3 regions of the Streptomyces sp. NPDC058470 genome follow, and region 2 is predicted to be linked to each of the others. Evidence: riboswitches for the same ligand, from Rfam matches in the RefSeq annotation. Region 2 holds a riboswitch; each other region holds the start of a gene.

What was found. Region 2 has a riboswitch for cyclic di-AMP ahead of ACFWP7_RS30410 (M23 family metallopeptidase). Riboswitches for the same ligand answer to the same signal wherever they lie in the genome.
Region 1: another riboswitch for cyclic di-AMP. It lies ahead of ACFWP7_RS41495 (peptidoglycan DD-metalloendopeptidase family protein); the one in region 2 lies ahead of ACFWP7_RS30410 (M23 family metallopeptidase).
Region 3: another riboswitch for cyclic di-AMP. It lies ahead of ACFWP7_RS20715 (transglycosylase family protein); the one in region 2 lies ahead of ACFWP7_RS30410 (M23 family metallopeptidase).

What each region holds. Positions count from the first base shown of each region.
Region 1 is NZ_JBHXMF010000108.1:205-4,737, reverse strand. It holds gene ACFWP7_RS41515 (aspartate aminotransferase family protein) at 1-263, shown strand, start outside; gene ACFWP7_RS41510 (helix-turn-helix domain-containing protein) at 363-1,007, shown strand; gene ACFWP7_RS41505 (DUF6126 family protein) at 1,040-1,156, shown strand; gene ACFWP7_RS41500 (tyrosine-protein phosphatase) at 1,193-1,990, opposite strand; cyclic di-AMP (ydaO/yuaA leader) riboswitch at 2,546-2,710, shown strand; gene ACFWP7_RS41495 (peptidoglycan DD-metalloendopeptidase family protein) at 2,715-3,638, shown strand; gene ACFWP7_RS41490 (SGNH/GDSL hydrolase family protein) at 3,911-4,533, shown strand, end outside.
Region 2 is NZ_JBHXMF010000048.1:43,352-47,884, reverse strand. It holds gene ACFWP7_RS30415 (aldo/keto reductase) at 1-887, opposite strand, end outside; gene ACFWP7_RS30410 (M23 family metallopeptidase) at 1,025-2,056, opposite strand; cyclic di-AMP (ydaO/yuaA leader) riboswitch at 2,068-2,225, opposite strand; gene ACFWP7_RS30405 (PP2C family protein-serine/threonine phosphatase) at 2,471-3,598, opposite strand; tRNA gene ACFWP7_RS30400 (tRNA-Met) at 3,897-3,970, opposite strand; gene ACFWP7_RS30395 (alginate lyase family protein) at 4,032-4,533, opposite strand, start outside.
Region 3 is NZ_JBHXMF010000027.1:15,906-20,438, reverse strand. It holds gene eno (phosphopyruvate hydratase) at 1-614, opposite strand, end outside; gene ACFWP7_RS20715 (transglycosylase family protein) at 979-1,680, opposite strand; cyclic di-AMP (ydaO/yuaA leader) riboswitch at 1,685-1,849, opposite strand; gene ACFWP7_RS20710 (transglycosylase family protein) at 2,045-2,995, opposite strand; gene ACFWP7_RS20705 (cytochrome P450) at 3,717-4,533, shown strand, end outside.

The DNA.
Region 1 (4,533 bases), on a different contig from region 2:
GGACGATGCTGCAGGCCGCGCGCAAGGGGTTGTTCGCGCAGATGGTGGTCGTGCCGCTGCTGCAGCGGCACCGGATTCTCACCCAGGTCTCCGGCGATCACCTGGAGGTGATCAAGCTGATCCCGCCGCTGGTCATCGACGAGGGGGACGTGGACCGCTTCGTGGATGCCTTCACGGCCGTGATGGACGACGCGCACGGCGGGGGCGGGCTGATGTGGGACTTCGGGAAGACCCTGGTGAAGCAGGCGGTGGCGAACCGGTGAAGGAGCGGTCGCTGAGACTGCCGGGGTGCCGAACCGTTTGATTCTTGCCTCTGGGGCAAGAAGTTTGCCCCAGAGGCAAGGCTCGGGCTCAATGGAGGCATGAGCACCGCCGAGGGTATGAACCCTTCCCCGCAGGGAACCGCCGACGAGCTGCACGTCGTCGCACCCCAGCTGCGTGGGCTGCGCCGCCGGGCCTCCCTGACCCTGGAGGCCGCGGCCCGTGCCGCCGGGCTCTCGCCCGCCCACCTCTCGCGCCTGGAGACCGGGCAGCGCCAGCCCTCGCTGCCGATGCTGCTCGCACTCGCGCGTATCTACGGTACGACCGTCTCCGAGCTGCTCGGCGAGACGGTCCCCGAGCGGGACGCCGTGGTGCGCGCCGCCGACATGGAGCCGACCGCGGCGGGCGGCTGGACCTACTGGCAGGCGGGCGGCTCGGGCCGCGGGATGCAGGCCCTGCGCGTGCACGTCCCGTACGGCTCGCAGGGCGACATCGTGCGCGTCCACCCCGGTGAGGAGTGGCTCCACGTCCTGAGAGGGCGACTGCGGCTGCGCCTCGGTGACAGCGCGCATGTGCTCGCCCCGGGGGACAGCGCGCACTTCGACTCGCTCACCCCGCACCGTATCGCCGCCGCCGACCGGGACGGCGCCGAGCTGCTCTTCGTACACACCCTGCTGCAGAGCCCCACCGCCGCGCTGTGCCTCGGCCCGGCGACCGACCACCCGACCCTGGGAGAGACACCATGACCGATCCCACGGAATCCGGCCCGCGCCGCTCCATGGACGACAAGCTCCCCCGTGCACTGTGGGTACGGCTGATCATCTACGTCGCCGTCGGCCACCTCTTCGCGGCCTTCGTCTACCTGCTGTTCACGCTGGGCGCACAGAACCAGTAGGCACCCGTCGGCCGGGACCGGGAGACCTGTGCCGTGTCAGTCGAGGAGCCGCTCGCGCAGCCCGGCCCGCAGCCCCGGGGTGAGCCCAAGGCCCCGCTCCAGGTAGGCGTCGACGCTGCCCCAGGTCTCCTCGATCGTCTCGAAGGCCGCGGTAAGGTACTCGGCGCGGGCGTCGAACAGCGGGCTGAGCAGTTCCATGACCTCCGGGGAGTAAGCCGATGCGGAGGAGCTGCTGCGGTGGACCTTGTAGCGACGGTGCAGGGCGTTCGACTCCAGGTAGTCGGCCACGATGGCCTCGCGCTCGACGCCGACGGCCAGGAGTGTCACGGCTATGGAGAGGCCGGCGCGGTCCTTGCCCGCGGCGCAGTGCATCAGCGCGGGCACGCTGTCCTCTGCCATCGAGTGCAGCACCTGGGAATGCTCGGCGGTGCGCTCCTTGATGATGGTGCGGTAGGAGTTGATCATCCGGTTCGCCGCCTTGCCGTCCGCGAGGAGCGTGCGCAGCTGTTCGAGATCGCCGTCGCGGACCATCTTCCAGAACTCGGAGCCGTCGGCCGGGTCGGTCAGCGGCAGATTCACGTTCCGCACGCCCGGCAGCTCGACGTCCGGACCCTCCAGCTTCTGGTCCGAAGCGTTGCGGAAGTCGAAGATCGTGTGCAGGCCGAGGGAGGCGAGGAACGCGGCGTCGTCCTCCGTGGCGTGCGCGAGATGTCCGCTGCGGAACAGCACCCCGTACTTCACCCGGTGGCCGTCCGTGGTGGGCAGGCCGCCCACGTCCCGGAAGTTGCGCACAGCGGTCAGCTCGGGTTCGGTCGACGGGACCTGCTGTGTCACGGGGGCTCCTCCCGGTCAGCCGTCGGCGCTGCTCGGCGTCGCCCGCCGACGGACGTTGCGCTCTCGACGATACGACATGGGTTCCTGGGGCAATGAGTTGTCCACAGGCGTTGTCTTCGCAGGTGCGGGCCGTCGCCTCCGGAACTCCCGGGTGCGCGATGGCATGAGGATTTATTCCTGTCTGTCCGCATCTATGGAGGCTCGATGGTGGAGATCGGTGCGGACGATGATGTGGTAGTTATCCGACTGCGTCGCATCTGGCTGTTCTGTCCGAATTAGCTGCTTCATTACAACTGGCCCTGTAATAAGGCATCCTGGGTCGGCGTGCGTGAGCAGCGTCATATTCGTGACGATGTGTTGCGACGCCTCTTTGTCAACCTGCCCGGATTCTCTGGTGAATTGCCGGGCAGGAAAGGCCCTCCGTCGACGGAGGGTGACGGTAATTCCGGCGTGGATCAAGGGTGGCGCAGGCGCAGAAAATCCACATGCTTGTCGACGCCGTCTTATTTCGCTTACGTTCACCCTCAATCCGGACGGACGCCCAATCCTGCCGCCGACCGGAATCCGCACACTCACCCGTATGTGGCAGGAGCGGGGGACCCACAGGTAAGACGCCTGTTCCGGTCTCCGGAACGGCTAGGGGTATAGCCGCGCAGCAGCGCGGCCGGGCATCTCCAGCCCGCACCCGACAGCTCACCTCGCAGGCGCCGGAGAGGAATTCGTCATGCCCGCGAAGGGTAAGCACCGCCGTCCCAAGTCCCAGCGTTTCACGCGCTCGATCGCCGTGGCCGGAACGGGTGGCGCCGCGCTCGCGCTGCCGCTCATGGGGGCCACTGGGGCCCATGCCGCGACCTCGGCTTCCACTGCTTCCACGGCGTTGGAGAAGGCTGCCACGGCTGCCGAAAAGGCCGCCATTTCCGCTCCCGCCGCGGCCGAGAAGACCGCGACGAAGACCTATGCGGTAAAGGCCGGTGACTCCCTCTCGAAGATCGCCGACGACCAGAGCGTCAGTGGCGGCTGGAAGAAGCTGTACTCGGACAACCGCAAGGCTGTGGGCGAGGACCCCGCTCTGATCCACCCGGGTCTGAAGCTGACGATCGGCAAGAAGGCCGCCGGGTCGAGCGGCGCGACCAAGTCGTCCAAGTCGACGAAGCCCTCGAAGGCGTCCGAGTCGTCCGCCAAGACGGCGGCCGAGCCCACGGCCAAGGCCGACGACACCGCGGCCTCCAGCAGCAGTTCCGGTTACACGCTGCCGGTCGAGGGTGCGACCATCGGCACCGGCTACAAGGTTGCCGGCAGCATGTGGTCCAGCGGCTACCACACGGGCGTGGACTTCGTGGTCCCGACCGGCACCACCGTCAAGTCCGTCGCCGCGGGCACCGTCGTCTCGGCGGGCTGGGGCGGCGCGTACGGTAACCAGGTCGTCATCCAGCACGCCGACGGCGAGTACTCGCAGTACGCCCATCTCTCCTCCCTCTCCGTCTCGGCGGGCCAGACCGTGACCGGGGGGCAGCAGATCGGCCTCTCCGGGGCGACCGGCAACGTCACCGGACCGCACCTGCACTTCGAGATCCGCACGACGCCGGACTACGGCTCGGACGTGGACCCGGTTGCGTACCTGCGCTCCCACGGTGTCACCGTCGGCTGACGTCTCTCGCTCGCCGCTGAAGGCCGGACCCCACGATCCCCAGGGTCCGGCCTTCGGCGTTTCGTGCTCAGGATGTCGCGCCCTCGGACATTCCCTTCCAGGCGCGGTGGCTGTTCAACTACCCCTGGTGGGCCCTTATTCCGAGCTTGACCCAGACTTTATGCGTGGCTTATGTCACCACCCGTCAACCCCATAATACGGTCGCGTAGGTCACACTCGAAGGTGAATCATGGGTCGTTGTGGCAGACGATTCGAAGAGTGGCAACAGATCAGTGATCGGGTCGTACGTAGCGGTGGGGGACAGCTTCACCGAGGGCGTCGGCGACCCCGGGCCTGACGGGGCCTTTGTCGGTTGGGCGGACCGGTTCGCGGTACTGCTCGCGGACCGGCGCCCCGAGGGCGACTTCACCTACACCAATCTCGCCGTCCGCGGCAAACTGCTCGACCAGATCATCGAGCACCAGCTCTCGCGGGCGAAGGAGCTGGCGCCGGACCTGGTCTCCTTCTGCGCGGGCGGCAACGACATCATCCGGCCCGGCGTCGACCCCGACGAGGTCGCGGAGCGCTTCGAGCGCGCGGTCGCCGACCTCACCTCCGCCGTCGGCACCGTCCTGGTGACGACCGGGTTCGACACCCGTGGCGTGCCCGTGCTGAAGCACATGCGCGGCAAGATCGCCACGTACAACGGGCACCTACGGGCCATCGCCGACAGGTACGGCTGCCCTGTCCTGGACCTGTGGTCCCTGAAGACGATTCAGGATCGCCGCGCCTGGGACGGCGACCGCCTCCACCTGTCACCCGAGGGCCACACCCGCGTCGCGCTCCGGGCCGGCCAGGTCCTCGGCCTCGAAGTGCCGGCCGACCCTGACCAGCCGTGGCCGCCGCTTCCGCCGCG
Region 2 (4,533 bases):
ACTCCCAGCAGCGCCGAAAGCTGCTCCACGGACCGCGCGGAGGCGATCGGCGCCGCGACCGTCGGCTGGGCGGCGAGCCAGGCCAGGGCGACGGTGGCGACCGGGACGTCGTGGGCCTGGGCGACCTCGTCGAGGGCGGCCAGCACACGCGGGCCCCGGTCGGTCTCCAGGTGCTTGGCCGCGCCCCCCGCACGCGGCGAGTCGACCGTCGTACCCGGGCGGTACTTGCCGGTGAGGAAGCCGGACGCGAGGCCGTAGTACGGGACGGCCGCCAGGCCCGAGCGGGAGGCGATGTCGCGGAGCGGACCCTCGTAGGTGTCGCGCGAGACCAGGTTGTACTCCGGCTGGAGGGCGACGTAGCGGGCGAGGCCCTCGCGGTCGGAGAGGTCCAGGGACTCCTGGAGCCGCTCGGGCGAGATGTTGGATGCCGCGATGTTGAGCACCTTGCCGGCCTTCACCAGCTCGTCGAGGGCGCCGATGATCTCCTCGACCGGCACCTCGGGCTTGTCGAAGTGGGTGAAGTAGAGGTCGATGTAGTCGGTGTCCAGACGGCGCAGCGACGCGTCGGCCGCGGCCTTGATGTTGTCGCCGGACAGCCCCGGGTAGTCGGGGTGCTGGCTGACCTTGGTGGCGATCACGATGTCGGAGCGGTTGCCGCGCGCCTTGACCCACTTGCCGATGATGGTCTCGGACTCACCACCCTTGTTGCCCTCGATCCACGCCGAGTACGAGTCGGCGGTGTCGAGGAAGTTGCCGCCGCCGGCCGCGTACGCGTCGAGCACGGCGAAGGACTGTGCCTCATCGACGGTCCAGCCCCAGACGTTGCCGCCGAGGGCGAGCGGGAAGACCTCAAGGTCGGACGAACCAAGCTTGCGAAGAGAAGTCATGCCAGAATTCAACGTCCTGAGCGGATGACTGTATTCCGCACGTACCTGACCGGCAGCCCTGACGTCGGGGGGATGACGTCAGGGCTGCCGGGGAACAGGGAACAACGCACGTACGCGCCTGTACGGCACCGTACGCGTCAGGGGTTGAGCCCCTTGCTCTGCAGCCACGCCATCGGGTCGATCCCGGTCTCGGAGCCGTCCGGGTGAACCTCCAGGTGCAGATGCGCCCCGGTGACGTTGCCCGTCGCACCCACGCGCCCGATGACATCACCGGTGGCGACCTTCTGCCCCACGCTGACGCTGATCGACGACTGGTGGCAGAACCACAGCTCCGTGCCGTCGTCGAGGGTGAGGATCGTGCGGTAGCCGTACGACCCGGCCCAGCCCGCCTCCGTGACGGTGCCGCTGTGGACCGCCTTGATCAGCGTGCCCGTGGGAGCGGCGAAGTCGAGGCCGGTGTGATAGCCGGAGGACCACAGCGCGCCGGCCTGACCGAAGGTCGAGGTGATGGTGTACGAGGAGGTCGGCAGCGTGTAGCTCTTGGCGAGCTCGGCGAGGCGCTCCGCCTCCGCCTTGGCCGCGGCCTCCTCCTCCGCCTTCTTCTTCGCGGCGGCTTCCTTGGCCTCGGCCGCCTTCTGCTCCTTGGCGGCGGCGTCGGCTGCCTTCTTCACGGCGGCTGTCTGGGCGGCCTGCTGGGCCGCGGTGTCCGCCTGGTCCTTCTGGACCTCGGCCTGCTGCATGATGCGCGAACGCAGGACCTCGCCCGCGTCCGTGGCGCCCTGCTCGGTGTCGGCGGTCGTCAGACCGGCGCTGGTGAGCGGGGTGGTGGAGCCCTTGGCCTCGTCGCCGGAGCTGTCGTCCAAGAGGATCGAGCCCACGGACGGCAGGTCGGGCACCGAGATCGAAACCGGCGGCTTGCCGGGCGCCGCGGTGGCCATGCCACCCGCGCCGACGGCGGCTATGACGCCGACGCCCAGAACGGTGGAGCTGCGAGCGAGTCCGCCGCCTCCGCGTTGCTTGGAGACGCGGTGCCGGCCGCGGATGGGACGGAGGGATTCCTCGGTGGGATTCCACTCCTCCCGGGGGCCCTCGTCGTCCATGCCGTAACCGAAGGTGTGCGTTTCGCTCGGCGGGTACGAGGGTGCCTGGGCAGGCGGGTTGGACGCCACGTGGGCGTGCTCCTTTCCTTCCTTCTCGCCTACCGGGTTAGCTGACGGGTTCGGAGCAGGAAGGTCTCCTACGCGCGTCAACCGCTGGTGTTCCCACCGCGGAAGACGCTCGATTCACCCCAAGTTGGTGGTTCCCCGGTTCCCTTGCGGGATTCGGCGCGTGCGCACGGAGCCGACTCTTGTGACGGCTGGGACTACCGCGCTGCGTTATCGAACGTTAATAGACGCGGGCACCGGATTCCAAGCCGTTCTGACTGATCATTAACGCTTCTGGCCAGGACTTACGGGTCATCACCACCGTAAAACGGGCGAGTTGACCGTCTCTTGTCGGTCACCTGATTTCTGACGGTGCATCAGATGTTATGCGGAGGGACGCCATCCGATCACCCCTGGTGACAACGCGACCGAAGGCTTTCACGGACGCCGTACGGCGAGCAGCGCCATGTCGTCCGTCGTGCCGCCGCCGGAGTGCCGGCGGACCTCCTCGGCGAGGGTGGTCAGCAGCGCCTCGGGCGCCGGGAAGGTCCGTCCGGCGAGGCTCGCCGCGGGATCGTAGAAGCGCCCGCGTTCGTCGCGGGCCTCGGACAGCCCGTCCGTATGGAGGAGCAGCATGGCTCCCCGCGGGAACTCCGCCTGCTGCGCACGGTCGGGCCACATGCCCAACTCGCCCATTCCGAGGGGCAGTGCGGGATCCTCGGCGTCGAGCGTGGTGAGTGTGCCGTCCGCGCGCAGGAGCAGCGGCGGGGGATGGCCGCGGTTGACGATCCGTACGACCTCCTCGCCGTGCGGGATCTCCGCCAGCACCGCCGTGGTGAACCCCTCGAAGGCGTCGAGGCTTTCGCGCCGGGTGCCCTCGCGTGCCAGGGCCCGCTCCAGGCGTCCCGCGACCGCCTCCAGCGTCGCCTCCTGCTCGGCCGCCTCCCGGAACGCCCCGATGACGACGGCGACGGCGGCCACCGCACCGATGCCCTTGCCGCGTACGTCGCCCACGACCAGCCGTACGCCGTACGGGGAGTCCTGCACCGCGTAGAGGTCACCGCCGATGAACGCGTCCTCCTGCGCCGCCTCGTACCGCGCCGCGACGTCGAGCCCGCCGATCCGCTCCTCGGGCTGCGGCAGTACGGCGCGCTGGGCGGCCTCGGCGATCTCGCGGACGGAGGCGAGCCGCTCGTTGCCGCGCCGGACGACGACGTTGATGAAGGCGGCCAGTGCGGCGGCCGTCGCCACCGTGATCGCTTCGGTGACCGCCTCGGCGTGCAGGGCCACCCCGAGCTTCATCTGGACCGCGACGGCCCCCACGACGGCCAGGGCTCCGGTCACCACGGTGCCGCGCAGCGAGTAGAGGGGCGCCGCCACGAGCGCGGCGGCCGTGAAGAGGGGGGCGCCGGTGAAGTCCTTCGGCGTGAAGTACTCGTAGAGGATCCCGGCGACGATGAGCAGCGCGGGGAGCACCCGGACGAACCTCTGGGTGTGCGAGACCCTCCGCCCGTCGATTCCCGCCGGTCCGGGCGGCGCCGCGCCCGCCAGCCCGGGGTCGGGCACGGGATCTCCCGGCAACCGCCCACCGGACCGGTCGTACGACGGGTCGAGCGGCTGGTCGGGCGAACCGTCGTACGGATCGCCGTGTCGGTCGCCGCTCCGGTCGCCGGACGGGTTGCTCCGGTCGTGCGGATCCCCCGCCCGCTGCTCGCCTGCTTGCTGCCCCACCCGTCCAGATTTCCCGGAGCGGGGGCGGGCGGCGACCGGTGTGAGCCGACCGAGGGACGCCCGCGTCCCCGGGGCACGGGCAAACACCAAGGGCCGGAACTCGTGAATCCGAGTTCCGGCCCTTGGCCTTGAGTAGCGGGGACAGGATTTGAACCTGCGACCTCTGGGTTATGAGCCCAGCGAGCTACCGAGCTGCTCCACCCCGCGCCGTTAAACGCAACTATACGCCATCAGCGGGACCCCCAGGACCAGCATGGATGCCCACCCCTCAGGCGGCCGGATTCCCGGCGTGCGTGAGCGTCTCCCAGGACACGAAGAGATCGTCCGTGCCGGCCGGCCGCGTCTGCTCGGCCAGCCGGTGGGCGGCCGGGACGTGCACGTCGAGCCGGTCCTCCAGGTGGTTGAGCGCGACCTCCAGGTCGGGCCCCATGTTCCGGTCGACCCGCCCGCCGCACAGCCACGCGGGCGCCGTCTCCCCCATCTGGTATCTGGAGTGGAAGTCGAGCGCGGCCTTCAGCCGGTCCTTGACGCCGCTGTAGAGGTCGACGCCCTGGTGCCAGGCGGTCTCGGCGATGTGCGCGGTGGCGGCGAGCGAGTACCCGACGTGCTTGAAGTTGCGGCAGGTCTCCTGCGAGACCCCGTCCGTGTAGCGCTGCTGGCCGAACCAGTACGTGGTCAGCTTCTGCGGGGTGTCGACGGTGCTGCCGACGGGTGTCAGCGGCACCTTCCCGTCCTTCGCGAGGTAGAAGTACGCGGGCACGCGCTGGCGG
Region 3 (4,533 bases), on a different contig from region 2:
CCGAGGCCGGTGGACAGGCCCTTGGTCTTCAGCACCTTCTTGAGGGTGTGGTAGACCTCGGCGCCCCAGCGCAGCGCCTCGGAGAAGGACTCCGCACCGATCGGGGCGATCATGAACTCCTGGATGTCCACGTTCGAGTCGGCGTGCGACCCGCCGTTCAGGATGTTCATCATCGGGACGGGCAGCAGGTGCGCGTTCGGGCCGCCCAGGTAGCGGAAGAGGGGCAGGTCGCTGGCCTCGGAGGCGGCGTGCGCGACGGCGAGGGAGACGCCGAGGATGGCGTTGGCGCCGAGCGAGCCCTTGTTGTCGGTGGCGTCCAGGTCGAACATCGCCTGGTCGATCAGGCGCTGCTCGGTGGCGTCGTAACCGACGAGCTCCGGGCCGATCTGCTCGATGACGGCGAGGACGGCCTTCTCGACACCCTTACCGCCGTAACGGTTGGGGTCACCGTCACGCAGCTCGATGGCCTCGAAGGCTCCGGTGGAGGCGCCGGACGGGACGGCGGCACGACCGGTGCTGCCGTCATCGAGGCCGACCTCGACCTCGACGGTGGGGTTCCCTCGCGAGTCGAGGATTTCCCGGGCTACGACGACGTCGATGGACGGCACGAGCATCTCCTTCAGGAATGTGACGCGGGTACGCGGGACTGTGGCAGCCCCGCGTAGATGAGCCTAACCGGCTCCGAGGGATCGGCCAGCCGGTCTACCCCCTCTTGTGCAGAACTGAGAGCACATATTGTTCCCGAACGGAACAAAAAGGTGGGGAAGAGGGTGGCGTCGCCGGGACCGGTGCCGGAAATGAAAAGCCCCGCCCCGGTGCGTACGGGGGAACACGCACCGGAGCGGGGAGCCCGTGGGGGACGGGGGTGACCCACACGAGGCCTTCAGTATGGAGACCACGTATGGGAGCGGGCTGTGGTTCAACCGCGAGCTGCCTGTCAGTCGCCGGCCGACCGCCGTCGGCCGGCGACCCGGGCCGTCAGCTGAGGTGCAGCTGCTGACCCGGGTAGATGAAGTCCGCGTCGTCGATGATGTCCTTGTTCAGCTCGAACAGCTTCTGCCAGCCGCCCTTGACGTTCTTCGCCTCGGCGATCTCGCTGAGGGTGTCGTCCTTCTTCACCTTGTACTCACCGTCACCCTTCTTGACCGTCTTACCGGTCGGGGTCTCGACGGTCTCCTTCTTGGCGGTCTCCCGCTCCGAGGAACGCGAGGCACGCTGCTCGTCGGTCCCCGAGCTCGGTGCACTCGGCGTGCTCGGCGTGCTCGGCGTGCTCGGCTGCGAAGGGGTGGTGCTGCCGGCGTCGTTCGCGGCGTTCGACAGGCCCGTGCCGCAGGTCGGCCAGGCGCCCTTGCCCTGCGCGGCGAGAACCTTCTCGGCGACGGATATCTGCTGGGACTTGGAGGCCTGGTCGGCGGTGGAGGCGTACGAGCTGCCGCCGTACGCGGACCAGGTGGAGGAGGAGAACTGCAGGCCGCCGTAGTAGCCGTTGCCGGTGTTGATGGACCAGTTGCCACCGGACTCGCACTGGGCGACGGTGTCCCACTCGGAGGTGGTGGCGGCGGAGGCGGTGCCGGCCGCCATCAGCGGAGCGGCGACGGCGACGCCGGTCACTCCGGCGAGCGTGGCGATACGGGTGACTTTGGACGGGCGACGGTGCTTGCCCTTGCACGAACGCAGCATGAAGTGATCCCCTCACCGACGCCTACGAGGTGAGCTGTCGGGTTCGGGCGGGTGAGTGCCCGGTCGCGCACCCTTCGATGCACGGCTTCACCCCAAGCCACTCCCGGTCAACTACCGGGCGCGGCGCTTACCTTGGGTCCCCCGCTCCTGCCTACGGCGCTTGACGCGACGACTGTTCCCGTACGGCCGCTGGCAGGATTCGGCGTTGCGACCGTCGGGGCTCACTGTGGCGAGCGGTCACGACCGTAGGCAGGCGATCGGCGGAATATCAAAGACGATCAGGGGGTCTGAGATCCATCTCTCATTCTCGCCAAACTGGACATTCTATGGCGAACCATGACGCGAACTCCCGCTGCTTTTCACCCTATTCAGCACCAACTGCCAGGCTCTGACCGGGGAGGATGAGGTCCGCGTCGGCGCCGACCGTCTCCTTGTTCTCGTCGTACAGCTGGGTCCATCCGCCGTCGAGGCCAAGGGCGTCGGCGATGACCGAGAGGCTGTCGCCGGCCTGGACGACATAGGAGCCGTCGACGACGGCGCGGGCCGTGTCGGAGTCACGTGAGGCGTGCCGTCCGGAGGTGGCGTCGTCCGTACGGCCGTCGGTCGCACCCTCGGTGGCGGTGTCACCACGGTGACGCCCGGCGGTCGCCTCATCCTCGGGCGCACTCGAAGAATCGTCGGCCGGGGCGGACTTATCCGATTCATCACTTTTCGTGGCACTTGGGTCGGCGCTCGCGTCCGCACTCGCCTCCACCTCCGGAGCGTCGGAGTTGGTGGGGTTTCCGGTGTCCTCGGTTGCGTCCGCGGAGGGCGAGCCGGACGGGGAGGGGCTGGACGATGCGGACGGGGAAGGGCTGGACGATGCGGACGGGTCCGCGGAACCGGGCGTGGCCGACGGTGAGTCGTCCACCACGCCCGTGTCGACCTCCACCGAGGCGGAGTCCTTGCTGAGCCCGGAGAGGGGTCCGCAGGTGGGCCAGGCGACGAGCCCCCGGCCGTCGAGGATCTTCTCGGCGACGGCTATCTGCTGCGAGCGGCTGGCCTGGTCGGCGCTCGGGGCGTACTCGAGGCCGCCGTAGTTCTCCCAGTCCCACTGGGTCACATGCAGCCCGCCGTAGTACCCGTCACCGGCGTTGTCGCTCCAGGCGGCACCCGTCTCGCACTCCGCGACGCGGTCCCAAGTAGTGGTGTCGGCCGCACTCGCACTCGCGGCACCGAGCAACGGGATCGCGATCGCCGATCCGGTCACTCCTGCCGCGACAAGGAGAGCCGGGGCCTGACGGGGGCGACGATGGCGACCGTTCCCGGAGAGCATGCGGAAGCCCTTTCATGTGACAGCAGGTGACTACAGCGACATACGGCGACGCCAGCCGACGTCTGCGACGCATGATCCGCGCTGTTCGTCGAACGTATCCGCACGCGAACGCTTGTCACAAGTCGATGCAGCGTAGATCACGTGAAGATCACAATGTTGATGGATCGTCAGCTTTCCGCAGCCCCCGAACCGCCTCAGGCCCACCCGGCGGACAACTGGAGCGGAGCCGTGAACTCCACTGGAATCGTACGCAATCCACGTATAATGCGCCCCCCGCGTCAGTGCAAATCGGCGGAATCCCTTGCGAGTTGGAGGTCGGGAGGCGGGTGGTCCGGCCTCCCCGGCGCGGGGAGGCGGGGTAAGCCGAATTCGGTGAGGTGTGCAGGGCCACGGAGTGTCACGAAATGAGTCGGCCGCAGACCCGGCACTGGGTTTGGCTACCGCCGCGCCCCCGTGTCCTCAGCGACCACACCACGGACCACGGACGCCGGGGCGGCAAGGCATGGGCGCACCACAGTGGGCGTGTTCAGTCCTCCGAGACTGTTCCGTCCCCGGGGTGTTCGAGCACCGGCGGGAAGGTTCCGGCTCCTTTGCGCTGATGCAAGCGCGCTGGGGCCGGTGCCGTTTTGGGGAACTTTCCCTGTCACTCTGTGCAGTTGAAGGGAAATTGCACAATTCGGCGATCTCACCCGCGCAACACGGCGCCCGGTACCGTCAGCCCGTGAACGCCCCCCATAACAAACCCGAACTCTTCACCTGGGAGTTCGCCACCGACCCCTACCCTGCCTACGCGTGGCTCCGCGAGCATTCGCCCGTGCACCAAACCACGCTCCCCAGTGGGGTGGAGGCCTGGCTGATCACCCGGTACGCGGACGCCAAGGAGGCTCTCGCCGACCAGCGGCTCTCGAAGAATCCCGCCCACCATTCCGAAGACGCCCACGGCAAGAGCAAGACGGGCATCCCCGGCGAGCGCAGCGCCAACCTCATGACCCATCTGCTCAACATCGACCCGCCGGACCACACGCGGCTCCGCCGACTCGTCTCCAAGGCGTTCACACCCCGCCGGGTGGCCGAATTCGAGCCCAGAGTCCAAGAGTTGACCGACCAGCTCATCGATCAGTTTGCGCATACCGGAAGCGCCGACCTCATTCACGAGTTCGCCTTCCCCCTCCCCATCTACGCCATCTGCGACCTACTCGGCGTCCCCCGCGAGGACCAGGACGACTTCCGGGACTGGGCGGGGATGATGATCCGGCACGGCGGTGGGCCCAGGGGCGGTGTCGGGCGGTCCGTGAAGAAGATGCGCAGTTATCTCGCCGAGCTGATCCAGCGCAAGCGGGAGGCGCTCTCGGACACACTCGGCCCCGGCGAAGACCTCATCTCCGGGCTCATCCGCGCCTCCGACCACGGCGAGCACCTCACCGAGAACGAAGCAGCAGCCATGTGTTTCGTACTACTGTTCGCAGGTTTCGAAACGACATTGAACCTGATCGGCAACGGCACCTACGCGCTGCTGCGCAATCCGACACAGCGAGCAC